3 regions of the Shewanella sp. TB7-MNA-CIBAN-0143 genome follow, and region 1 is predicted to be linked to each of the others. Evidence: predicted binding sites of a transcription regulator. Region 1 holds the regulator's gene; each other region holds the start of a gene.

Region 1 (4,283 bases):
TGTTATCAACATGAATCGTTTTGTATTCAGAACACAGTGAATTTCATGTTGTTTGTACTGTAAATCATTATCGTTGCAGAGTAGAATACCGCGCAACCCTACTATATAGATAATGATGTTGGAGCTACTATGTTGAAGAAAGCGATGAATATTGCGGATTATGATCCAGAATTATTTAAAGCCATTGAAGATGAAACTTGTCGTCAAGAAGAACACATTGAATTGATTGCATCTGAAAACTATACCAGTCCACGTGTGATGGAAGCGCAAGGTTCTCAGTTAACTAACAAGTATGCTGAAGGTTATCCAGGCAAGCGTTATTATGGTGGGTGCGAATACGTTGATGTTGTTGAAACATTGGCTATTGAACGCGCAAAAGAATTATTTGGTGCAACTTATGCCAACGTACAGCCTCATTCAGGCTCACAAGCAAACAGCGCAGTGTTTATGGCGTTGTTACAACCGGGTGATACTGTTTTAGGGATGAACCTTGCTCATGGTGGTCATTTGACCCATGGTTCACCAGTGAATTTTTCAGGCAAGCTTTACAACATCATTCCTTACGGTATCGATGAAGCTGGCAAAATTGATTATGACGAAATGGAGCGTTTAGCCATTGAGCACAAGCCTAAGATGATGATCGGCGGTTTTTCGGCATTTTCAGGCATAGTCGATTGGGCTAAAATGCGTGAGATTGCTGATAAAGTTGGTGCTTATTTGCTTGTTGATATGGCTCACGTTGCAGGCTTAGTGGCTGCAGATGTTTATCCAACCCCTGTCCCACATGCACATGTGGTTACCTCAACAACTCATAAAACATTAGCGGGTCCACGTGGCGGGATTATTATTTCTGCTGCCGATGATGAAGTGTTGTATAAAAAGTTGAACTCAGCGGTATTCCCTGGTGGCCAAGGTGGCCCTTTAATGCATGTAATCGCAGGTAAAGCGGTTGCATTTAAAGAGGCATTAGAGCCAGAGTTTAAAGTATATCAACAGCAAGTGGTTAAAAACGCTAAAGCTATGGTTGAAGTATTTTTAGCTCGCGGTTACAAAATTGTTTCTGGCGGTACAGAAAACCATTTAATGTTGGTTGATTTAATTGGTCGTGATTTAACCGGTAAAGAAGCAGATGCTGCATTGGGCAATGCCAACATTACCGTCAACAAAAACTCAGTACCTGATGATCCACGTTCACCGTTTGTCACCTCTGGTGTTCGTATTGGAACGCCAGCAATTACTCGTCGTGGTTTTAAAGAAGCAGAAGCGAAAGAATTGACCGGTTGGATTTGTGACATTCTTGATGATGCATCTAACGCCGAAGTGGCTGAACGAGTGAAAGGTCAAGTGTTGGCATTATGTGCCCGATTCCCTGTATACGGTTAATCGTCACTTGATGCCTGTTGAAAAGGTTTAGGTTAACCTTGCTCAACAAATAGGATAAACTTTAATGGCCGCTAATTGTTAGCGGCCATTTTGTTTTTTTCTGCAGGAGGTTCAATGCATTGCCCTTTTTGTAGCGCGACCGATACCAAAGTTATAGATTCTCGATTAGTGGCTGATGGTCACCAAGTACGTCGCCGCCGGGAATGTACCGAATGTCATGAACGTTTCACCACGTTTGAAGGCGCAGAATTAGTCATGCCTAGAGTCATCAAACGTGACGGCACTCGACAACCATTCGATGAAGAAAAATTGCGTGGCGGCATGCTACGTGCGGTCGAAAAACGCCCGGTCTCAATTGATGAAATTGAACAAGCATTGACTAAAATCAAATCAACACTGCGCGCGACAGGTGAGCGTGAGGTGAATTCTGAAATGATTGGTAATCTGATGATGGAACAGTTGATGAGCCTTGATAAAGTGGCATATATCCGCTTTGCATCGGTTTATCGCGCATTTGAAGATGTATCCCAATTTGGTGAAGCCATTGCTAAATTGCAAAAGTAATGCTGCTTAATAATATCTGTTTTAATGGTTTTAATGGCATTTAAGCAATAAGAGATTATCTCCCATGTCTAACTGGTCCACCTTTGACACCCAAATGATGAGCCGTGCCATCGCGCTTGCCGAGAAAGGCCGTTATACCACTCGGCCAAATCCTTGTGTTGGTTGTGTCATTGTTTATCAGAATAAGATTATTGGTGAGGGTTATCATCAACGTGCTGGCCAAGGGCATGCCGAAGTTAATGCGCTGAAAATGGTGCATGATAATGGCTTGTCTGCTGAAGGTGCCACCGCATATGTCACTCTTGAACCTTGCAGTCATTATGGCCGCACACCACCTTGTGCTTTAGGCTTAATTAATGCCAAAGTTGCCAGAGTTGTGGTATCGGTGACCGATGCAAATCCACAAGTGTCTGGTCGCGGTATAACCCTGTTACGTGAGGCTGGTATTAACGTTGATGTTGGATTGCTCAGCGAACAAGCCTATGACCTTAATCTGGGTTTTATGAAGCGGATGAAAACAGGACTTCCTTGGATAACGGTAAAGATAGCAGCCAGTTTAGATGGTAAAACGGCTCTGTCTAATGGCGTGTCGAAGTGGATTACTGGCAGTGCAGCAAGAGCTGATGTGCAAAAATACCGCGCTAGCCATTGTGCATTAATCACTGGTGTTGAAACCATTCTTGTCGATGACCCAAGCCTTAATGTGCGCTATGAGGCGTTAGGTGAGTTAACCACTCTCCATACAAAAGATGAAATCTTCCAACCTCTAAGGGTTGTGCTCGACAGTCGCGCAAGATTAACAGCAACACAACAATTATTTTCAATTCAAAGTCCTATTTTACTGGTTTCTGGCTGTGATTATCCCGAAAGCACTAAAGCTGCATTTCCCGATCACGTATCATTTCTTCAGTTAACGTGTGACTCGTCAGGCAGAATCCCATTGTTAGCTTTGCTAACATATTTAGGTCAGCATATTAATTCTGTTTTAGTTGAAGCCGGTGCTACCTTAGCCGGAGCATTTGTCGCCCAAGGGCTCGTTGATGATATTGTGCTTTACCAGGCGCCTAAACTATTAGGTAGCCACGGACGTAATATGTTGCAGTTACCTAATTACAGTACAATGGAGCAAACGCCAGCACTGCAATTAATTGATGAACGCAACGTTGGACAAGATAAGCGTTATATCCTCAGATATAATCAACCCTATTAATGTGCGTGTTGTTCAGTCCAAAACCTGAGCAACAGCAAAGTTTAACTGCAAAAAGTGAGTATTATGTTTACAGGAATAATCGAAGCCCTTGGCACATTACGTAAAATTGATCGCAAAGGTAACGATATCCGCTTAACAGTTGCCAGCGGTAAGCTGGATTTAACCGACGTAAAGCTAGGTGACAGTATAGCAACCAATGGCGTGTGTTTGACCGTTGTTGAGCGTTTAGGTGATGGTTACGTGGCTGATATATCAGCTGAAACCGTTGACTTAACTGGCTTTAGTCGTTATCAGGTCGGTCAAAAGGTTAATCTTGAGAAAGCGGTTACGGCAACCACTCGATTAGGTGGACACATGGTAAGTGGACACGTTGATGGCATTGCAAAAGTTGAGCAATGCGCTTACAGAGGTAAATCACTAGAGTTTTGGTTATCGGTACCGGCCCAATTAAGTCGCTATATTGCTCACAAAGGTTCGATCACCATCGATGGTGTGAGCCTGACTGTTAATGAAGTCGATGGTGCTCGTTTTAGATTAACGATTGTACCTCACACTGCAGGTGAAACCACGCTGGTGGATTTAAAAGTAGGCGATAGTGTCAATATCGAAGTCGATTTAATCGCGCGTTATTTAGAACGTTTAATGCAACCGGAAACTAACCATGTGCAGCCTTCATCGGGCGTGACCATGGAGTTACTCGCTAAATCAGGTTTTTTACGTTAATCGCGACAGTAAAACACCATTTGTACCCTATACATAATATGCAATACCAATAGATTTAATGCCTAAGGTTTAAATCAAACACTTACTAAATAAAGGTCTGACAATGGCGCTACATAGCATAGAAGAAATCATTGAAGATATTCGTCAAGGTAAGATGGTTATCTTGATGGATGATGAAGACAGAGAGAATGAAGGTGATTTGATCATGGCCGCTGATAAAGTGACGCCAGCAGCAATCAATTTCATGGCAACCTATGGCCGTGGATTAATTTGCCAAACAATGACCAAAGAGCGTTGTCAGCAGCTTAATTTGCCTTTAATGGTTACCAATAATAATGCCCAGTTCTCGACTAATTTTACCGTATCAATTGAAGCGGCGACCGGAGTCACAACAGGTATTTCT
Region 2 (4,283 bases), on a different contig from region 1:
GGTGGGATCTCAATGGCGAGTTCAAGCCATTACATTTACTTAATCCACTGCGTTTAAACTACATTGACCAAACCGCTGAAGGTATTTTTGACAAAAAAGTACTTGATGTTGGCTGTGGTGGCGGTATTTTGTCAGAAAGTATGGCGCGCCTAGGTGCTAACGTTGACGGTATTGATATGGGCAACGCACCACTTGAAGTGGCAAAACTACATGCCTTAGAGTCTGGTGTTACGGTTAATTACCTCAAAACAACAGCCGAAGCACATCGCGATAACCACCGCGAATATTATGATGTGGTCACTTGCATGGAAATGCTCGAACATGTACCCGATCCCCAATCGGTTATTCAAGCCTGTTGTGACATGGTTAAACCTAATGGTTTTGTGTTTTTCTCAACCATAAACCGTAATATCATGTCGTATTTAAAGACGATTATCGGCGCAGAGTATTTATTAAAAATGCTGCCCGTTGGTACTCACGATCACAGCAAGTTTATTCGCCCATCGGAACTGATGGCATTAGTCGATAACACCGACTTATTGTGTAAAGATGCGCTGGGAATTACCTACAATCCATTGTCAGGTGTGTTTAAGTACACTAAAAGTGTTGATGTAAATTATATGATAGCCACTCAAAAAATTGATTAATCATCCAGGTGATTCTTTTCAACATTTCAATGTGAATGCACCACAATAGCGTTATGTTGTGCCAATAACGCTATAAAGGGCTTGCACTGTCTATTGTTATTTTATCTCGTTAGGAGCTAGCCCTTGCATAAACAAGATATAAAAGGAGTGCTGTTCGATTTAGACGGTACCTTAGCCGATACCGCACCAGATTTAGTACAGGCATTGAATCTCAGCTTGGATGAAGCCGGTTTTAACGTCCAACCGCTTGACTTGATGCGCCATGCGGCATCACATGGCAGCTTATATTTAGTTAAAACGGCCATTCCAGATGCCGATGAACAAGTACAAATTACCATCCAGCAAGCACTACTTCAGCATTATGCCCGTATCAATGGTGACAACAGCCGTTTATTCGCTGACTTACCCGAACTATTATCCTTATTTGATGCCCAATCGATTCCTTATGGCGTAGTGACCAATAAGCCGGCTCGATTTGCCAGGCCATTAGTGGAAAAGCTTGGTTTAACTCATAAATTGAAAACCATGATCAGTGGTGATAGCACTCGTCACTCTAAACCTCATACCGCACCAATGCTTTTAGCAGCACAACAAATTGCCATTGCTCCTCAAAGTATCTTATATCTAGGTGACGCTGAACGTGACTTAGTCGCCGCCCACAATGCCAGTATGTTAGGCGGCGTTGCGTTATGGGGTTATTTATCTGCGACAGATAAACCTGACACATGGCCAGCAGGCAAACAATTTCAACACGGAGCCTCACTTAAACAGTTTTTCACTGATTAATGACACTATTGGGCATCAAGTTAGCGGGATATTTGTGCTAAATGAACAAAGCATGAGTGAAGTTTAACGGGTCTTATTCGGCTTAAATGAACAGTTAACAGTCATCAATTTCTACCCGATCAAAACCAACAAAAGATCAACCAATAAACGGTCCATTTTTTTTGATCGCTGTTTATTTTAGCGATCAAATTTTTATCATTTGATGGATTAAAAAATATCATTTATCAAAAACTCTTTATGAATTTGGGCTCTAGGGTTAGTTGTCACTAACCCTGCCGTTTATCCTCAAGTTATCCACAAGAAGTTAATGAAATTGTGGCTTGCAATAAACCTCAAACCTCACTATCTTGTATCTTAGATTTTAAATAACACCATATCTTGTGTGTGGCTGACAATCAAAACACTACTCCACGACGTTCCAAAGGATGTAGTGGCTAACTGAACGTACTGGTGTTTAACTACCACGTTGTGAGTACATCAGGTTGATTGTTTTAACATGGAATTGTTTTGTAACTGGTTCGGATCGAATCAAGCAGCACTGCATCCAACAACAGATCACATGATTAGATATAGAACCAAGGCCTCTCTTCAATGAATAGCAATATGACAGTCACTAAACGCAGTGGCGAACGTGAATCTATCGATTTAGATAAAATTCATCGCGTGATCACTTGGGCAGCCAAGGGATTAAAAAACGTCTCAGTATCTGAAGTAGAACTTCGATCTCATCTGCAGTTTTTTGATGGCATTCCAACAGAAGCCATTCATGAAACGATCATTAAAGCTGCGGCTGACTTGATCTCTCCTGAGTCACCTGACTACCAATTTGTGGCTGCCCGCTTAGCGGTGTTCCACTTACGTAAAAAAGCGTTTGGTCAATTTGAACCACCAACGTTATATGACCATGTCACCAAATTAGTTGAACTGGGTAAATATGACATGCATATCATGGCTGACTACAGCCGTGAAGAATTAGACACACTCGACACCTATATCGATCATTGGCGCGATTTGAACTTCTCTTATGCCGCGGTAAAGCAACTTGAAGGTAAATACCTGGTTCAAAACCGTGTAACGCATGAAGTGTACGAAAGCGCCCAGTTTTTATACATATTAGTCGCTGCATGTTTGTTTGCCCGTTACCCAAAAGAAATTCGTTTGAAGTACATTAAAGACTTCTATGACGCGACGTCTCTGTTTAAGATTTCTTTACCAACACCAATCATGGCCGGTGTGCGTACCCCTACACGTCAGTTCAGCTCATGTGTATTGATTGAGTGTGATGACAGCTTAGATTCAATCAATGCGACTGCATCGTCTATCGTTAAATACGTTAGCCAACGTGCTGGTATTGGTATTAATGCGGGTCGTATTCGTGCCCTTGGTAGCCCTATTCGTGGCGGCGAAGCATTCCACACCGGTTGTTTACCATTTTATAAGTATTTCCAAACTGCGGTGAAGTCGTGTTCTCAAGGCGGCGTACGTGGAGGTGCAGCAACTCTTTTCTATCCTTTATGGCATCTAGAAGTTGAATCGCTATTAGTACTAAAAAACAACCGTGGTGTTGACGACAACCGTGTACGTCATCTTGACTACGGTGTGCAGTTAAACAAATTAATGTACCAACGTTTGATTAAAGGCGAATATATCAGTCTATTCAGCCCATCAGACGTGCCCGGTCTTTACGATGCATTCTTTGAAGACCAAGTTGAGTTTGAACGTTTATACCTTCAGTATGAACAAGACAGCAATGTCCGCAAAAAACAAATTAAAGCGGTTGAACTGTTTTCATTGATGATGCAAGAACGAGCTTCTACTGGCCGTATCTATATTCAAAACGTCGATCACTGTAATACTCACAGCCCGTTTGACTCTAAAGTTGCGCCAATTAAGCAATCTAACTTATGTTTAGAAATTGCTTTACCGACTAAGCCACTTAAAAACATCGATGATCCAGACGGTGAAATCGCGTTGTGTACCTTGTCAGCACTTAACTTAGGCGCAATTAAAGATTTATCAGAGCTTGAACCATTAGCTGATTTAGCTGTACGTGCGCTAGATAACTTACTTGATTACCAAGATTACCCAATTAAAGCTGCGCAAACGAGTTCAATGAACCGTCGTACCTTAGGTATTGGGGTGATTAACTTTGCTAACTATTTAGCTAAAAACGGTAAAAAGTATTCAGACGGTTCAGCTAATAACTTAACTCACAAAACCTTTGAAGCGATTCAGTTTTATTTACTAAAAGCGTCGATGAACTTAGCAAAAGAGCAAGGTGCATGTCCGTTATTCCACGAGACAACTTATTCGAAAGGTATTTTACCTATCGACACCTACAAGCGTGATTTAGACAAGATTTGTGACGAGCCATTGCACATGGACTGGGAAAGCTTACGTAGCGACATTAAGCAGTACGGTTTACGTAACTCAACCTTGTCTGCGCTAATGCCGTCTGAAACCTCATCGCAAATTTCAAATGCGACTAATGGTATCGAGCCTCCACGCGGTTTAATTAGCGTTAAAGCCAGTAAAGATGGTCAGTTAAAGCAAGTCGTTCCTGATTTTGAATTACTGAAAGATAAGTATGAACTGCTGTGGAATATGCCAAACAACGATGGTTACATCCAACTTGTTGGTTTAATGCAGAAGTTTATCGACCAAGCTATTTCGGCTAACACCAATTATGACCCAAGCCGTTTTGAAGGCGGTCGTGTACCGATGCAAACATTGTTAAAAGACTTGTTAAGCGTCTACAAACTGGGCATTAAAACATTGTATTATCATAATACTCGTGACGGTGCTTCTGATCAGTTTGACGACATTATTGCTGTCGAAGAAGAAGACGAT
Region 3 (4,283 bases), on a different contig from region 1:
GATTTATGGGCTATTTAGTCTTCTGCTGTGCCGTCGTCTTCGATAATGACAATAGGCTTAACTTTACGGCGAACTGGCGCATCACCGACATCGACGCCAGTGATAAAGCGTTTATCACTCTTTGGTGCCGCTTTAGGTTTTTTAGGTGCGCTAACTCTATTGCTGATCACCGCTGCTTTTGCACTGGTACCGACTTTGCCTGACTGAGGCTTATCTTTTAGACCGCTAAATTTGGCCTTTAAGCCTTCAATCACCGTGAGGTCGAAGTTTTTACGTAAAAACAATTGTACTTTTTTAAAGCTGTCCCAATCTTTAGGACCTACAAATGAAACCGCATCACCTTTAGCGCCTGCACGGCCAGTACGACCAATACGGTGGACGTACTCTTCTGCAAACTTTGGCATATCAAAGTTAATCACTAATGATACGTTGATTAAATCAAGGCCGCGTGATGCCACATCGGTTGTCACTAATATTTTTGATTGGCCACGAGCAAATTGATCCATAATTTGGTTACGAGCCGATTGCTTTAAATCACCACTGAGTGCTGAGGTGGCAAAACCTTGCGCAGCCAATAGCGTGGCTAAACGGTCGGTATCTGAACGCGTAGCGGTGAATACAATCACTTGCTTGTGTTGCTCTTGGCTTAAGATGTGCTGTAGCAAGGCTTGTTTATGGTCTAAATGGTCAACCAAAATAATTCGTTGCTCAATATCTTTATGTTCAGTGTAAGACTCACCGATAGAGACATGGCTTGGTGTTTTGAGCAATGTTGTTGCAATGTCACCGATGCTTTCATGATCTAACGTAGCTGAAAACATTAACGTTTGGCGACGCTTATGATCAGCGGCATCATTAATGGCTTTTAGCTGTGGCGCAAAACCTAAATCGAGCATACGGTCAGCTTCGTCAAGAACCAGTAATTCTAAGCCATTTAAATATAAGTGGCGCTGTTGTAAGTGATCCGCAATACGTCCAGGTGTGGCAACAATGAAATGTGGATCTCTGGCCAATGCTTTGGCTTGGTCGTTAAAGTTCTCACCGCCGAGTACGCTAATGGCTTTATATTGGGTATTGGCGACTAATAAACGTAATTGGCCATAAACTTGCTGGGCTAATTCACGAGTCGGTAACAAGATAAGTACCCGAGGATCTTTTTTCGACAATGCTCTAGTGGATATCACGCGTTGCATTGCGGGCAATAAAAACGCTAAGGTTTTACCTGAGCCGGTTTTAGACGATGCCATTAAATCTTTACCTGATAAGGCAATGGGAAGTGCTTGCGCTTGAACATCGGTAGGCGTAGAAATGCCAAGGTGCTTTAGACTGTCAAGCAGGCGCTTGTCCAACGAAAAATCGGTAAATTGCAAAGGTAAATCCCCTAAAAAATGATAGCCGACGATTATAGCTGTTTCACCTTGCTATAGCCAACAAGAGTCGCTTTAGTTATGCTATTTTTTAGCTTTATATTATTGCCTGAGTTCGACGTCGCTATGGGACGATTCAGGCGGGCGTATCGTAAAATTGAATACCGAGCATGGAAGGAACGAAAGATGACAAAGCTCACCGTGGGATTAGCGCTAGGCAGTGGAGCCGCTAAAGGTTGGGCACATATTGGGGTATTGAATGGTTTAGCCAAGTTAGATATTTATCCTGACAAAGTGGCAGGTTGTTCGGTAGGGGCATTAGTGGGTGCTGCCTATGCCAATAATCATTTGGGTGAACTTGAAACCTGGGTGAGTGGATTTTCAAGTTGGGATGTACTCGGGTTAATGGATTTAGGCTGGCGCAAAGGCGGACTTATCAGTGGTGAAAAAGTATTTGATGTATTGGCTAATCGTATTGGCGACCTTAACATTGAACAGCTGAATCGTCCCTTTGCTGCAGTCGCGACAGATTTATATTCTGGGCAAGAGATTTGGTTTAAAGAAGGTGACTTACGCCATGCGGTTAGGGCTTCATGTTCAATGCCGGGCTTTTTACCCCCAGTACAGCAAGGGCATCGCTGGGTTGTGGACGGTGCGGTAGTGAATCCTGTGCCGGTATCATTAGCTCGCTCTATGGGCGTTGATGTGGTTATTGCGGTGGATTTAAATGGCCATCGTCGTGGCCAAATGCACTTAATCCCAGAGCAAGTAAAAAGCCGCAAAGCCACTAAGTCTGAACCTATTGATGAAAAGCGCGAGCTTGAATCTGGCTTTATGGACCTATGGGGTAAAGGCAAAGATTATATGAATGGCTTAACCGATAAATTCTCTTTAGGAAGCTCAAAATCCCATCCGGGTATGCTGGCGGTGATGTCACAATCGATGGATATTTTAGAACAACGCCATAAACGTTCACGCCTAATGGGCGAGCCACCTGATATTTGCATCGTACCTGATGTGGGTGATATTGGCACCATGGAGTTTCATCGCGCTAAAGAAGCGATTAAAGCAGGTGAGCAGGCTGTAAGTGATATTAAACATTTAATCGAAGCGACCTTAAAGAAATGTTGAAGCAGTATCGAATATAGTGGTGTGTTTATGATAAATACACCCGTTGATTGCCGCTGTGTGAATATTTGCTATTTTATCGGTATTTGTCATTAAATCCGCGTTTGTTATTCAACTAGGGCATTGTCTAACCTGCGCAGTCTGATGTAGTTGATAAGATTATTCACTCTCTCATAGTTATCTCATAGTTAACTCATGGTTATTTAGTCATTATCTAGTAGTTATCTAGTAGTGACTTGCCCGCAATGATCTACCCGCAATTATCTAACGATAACTACCGAGTCATTAGATACAGTGGGTACGTTATTTATGTTGTTGATCTAGCCATTTAAGGTTCGATCAATGACTTAATACCGTCATTCAGCACCATTTTAAGTTGTCAAATACAACCCTTATGGCGTTTGCACATCAGATTATCGATTCAGCAAAGCATCCCAAATCGCTAAATTATGTCGATTTTATCCCCTTGTATTAGCCTGTCAAAATTAGTTGCTATTCCTACAATATCTATCGTTGATAGCAAGTGTTTTTTCAATATTAAGTACTGCCGACAATTATGATCTGGATCAAGGTATTACTCCGCGTAAATGTGTCTAATACACTCTATCTTGTGTTGTGCGTGTATTAAAGCGCTATATATAGTGCTTGTAAAGGATGGTTGTATGCTTGTAGTAGTGAAAAGGGATGGATGCCGAACTGCTTTTGATGGATGTCGAATCAAAGAGGCTGTTGTGGCAGCAATGGAGTCTGCAGGTATAGCCGACCATCAATATGCACAGCAGTTAGCGCAGACGGTAGAGCAGCAAATGGCTGTGAAGACCGAAGTTGATATTCACGAACTACAAGATGCAGTTGAAAATTTATTAATGTCGGGCCCGTTTAAGTCGGTGGCGCGTCATTACATTGAGTACCGTCACGATAGAGATAAACACCGTGAAACCCAGAGTAAATTAAATTGTGCTATTCGCGGTTTGGTTGAGCAATCTGATAGTGCCATTTTAAACGAAAATGCCAATAAAGATGCCAAAGTCATCCCGACCCAACGAGATTTATTAGCGGGCATTGTGGCCAAGCATTATGCCAAAACGCATTTACTGCCAAAAGATGTGGTAGCCGCCCATGAAAAAGGCGAAATTCACTATCACGACTTAGATTATGCGCCTTTTTTCCCGATGTTTAACTGCATGCTAATTGATTTAGCCGGCATGTTAACGCATGGTTTTAAAATGGGTAATGCTGAAATTGAACCGCCTAAGTCTATCTCAACTGCTACCGCAGTTACGGCGCAAATTATTGCCCAGGTCGCGAGCCACATTTATGGTGGTACCACGATTAACCGTATCGACGAAGTGTTAGCTGAGTTTGTGCAAATCAGTTATCAAAAGCACCTTAGCGTCGCAAAAAAATGGCAAGTGGCTGACGTAGAAGGTTATGCGATGACACAAACCGAAAAAGAGTGTCATGACGCATTCCAGTCACTTGAATATGAAGTGAATACCCTGCATACCGCCAACGGCCAAACGCCATTTGTCACATTTGGTTTTGGTTTAGGCGTGTCGTGGGAGTCGCGTTTAATTCAGCAATCGATGTTAACTGTACGTATGGCGGGTTTAGGTAAAAATCGTAAAACAGCAGTCTTTCCAAAATTGGTGTTTGCCATTAAAGATGGCGTGAATCATAAAGCGACTGATGTTAATTACGATATCAAAAAGATGGCCTTAACGTGTTCAAGTATGCGCATGTACCCAGATATTCTCAATTATGATCAAGTCGTGAAAGTCACCGGTT

Evidence for each region. Region 1 encodes NrdR, which represses ribonucleotide reductase genes. Its sites were predicted from a motif close to AAACACNANATNTNGTGTTT; they were not measured.
Region 2: nrdA (class 1a ribonucleoside-diphosphate reductase subunit alpha) is a predicted target of NrdR. The motif match lies at 1,800-1,819, and genes of this name have one in related genera.
Region 3: nrdD (anaerobic ribonucleoside-triphosphate reductase) is a predicted target of NrdR. The motif match lies at 3,123-3,142, and genes of this name have one in related genera.

Annotation. Positions count from the first base shown of each region.
Region 1 covers NZ_JBEOPL010000001.1:308,214-312,496, forward strand. Annotated here, with positions in the region: gene glyA (serine hydroxymethyltransferase) at 130-1,383, shown strand; gene nrdR (transcriptional regulator NrdR) at 1,498-1,947, shown strand; gene ribD (bifunctional diaminohydroxyphosphoribosylaminopyrimidine deaminase/5-amino-6-(5-phosphoribosylamino)uracil reductase RibD) at 2,012-3,157, shown strand; gene AAEY97_RS01315 (riboflavin synthase) at 3,221-3,880, shown strand; gene ribBA (bifunctional 3,4-dihydroxy-2-butanone-4-phosphate synthase/GTP cyclohydrolase II) at 3,984-4,283, shown strand, end outside.
Region 2 covers NZ_JBEOPL010000005.1:56,627-60,909, reverse strand. Annotated here, with positions in the region: gene ubiG (bifunctional 2-polyprenyl-6-hydroxyphenol methylase/3-demethylubiquinol 3-O-methyltransferase UbiG) at 1-647, shown strand, start outside; gene AAEY97_RS05670 (HAD family hydrolase) at 771-1,433, shown strand; gene nrdA (class 1a ribonucleoside-diphosphate reductase subunit alpha) at 2,025-4,283, shown strand, end outside.
Region 3 covers NZ_JBEOPL010000026.1:60,499-64,781, reverse strand. Annotated here, with positions in the region: gene AAEY97_RS18470 (DEAD/DEAH box helicase) at 15-1,370, opposite strand; gene rssA (patatin-like phospholipase RssA) at 1,554-2,498, shown strand; gene nrdD (anaerobic ribonucleoside-triphosphate reductase) at 3,158-4,283, shown strand, end outside.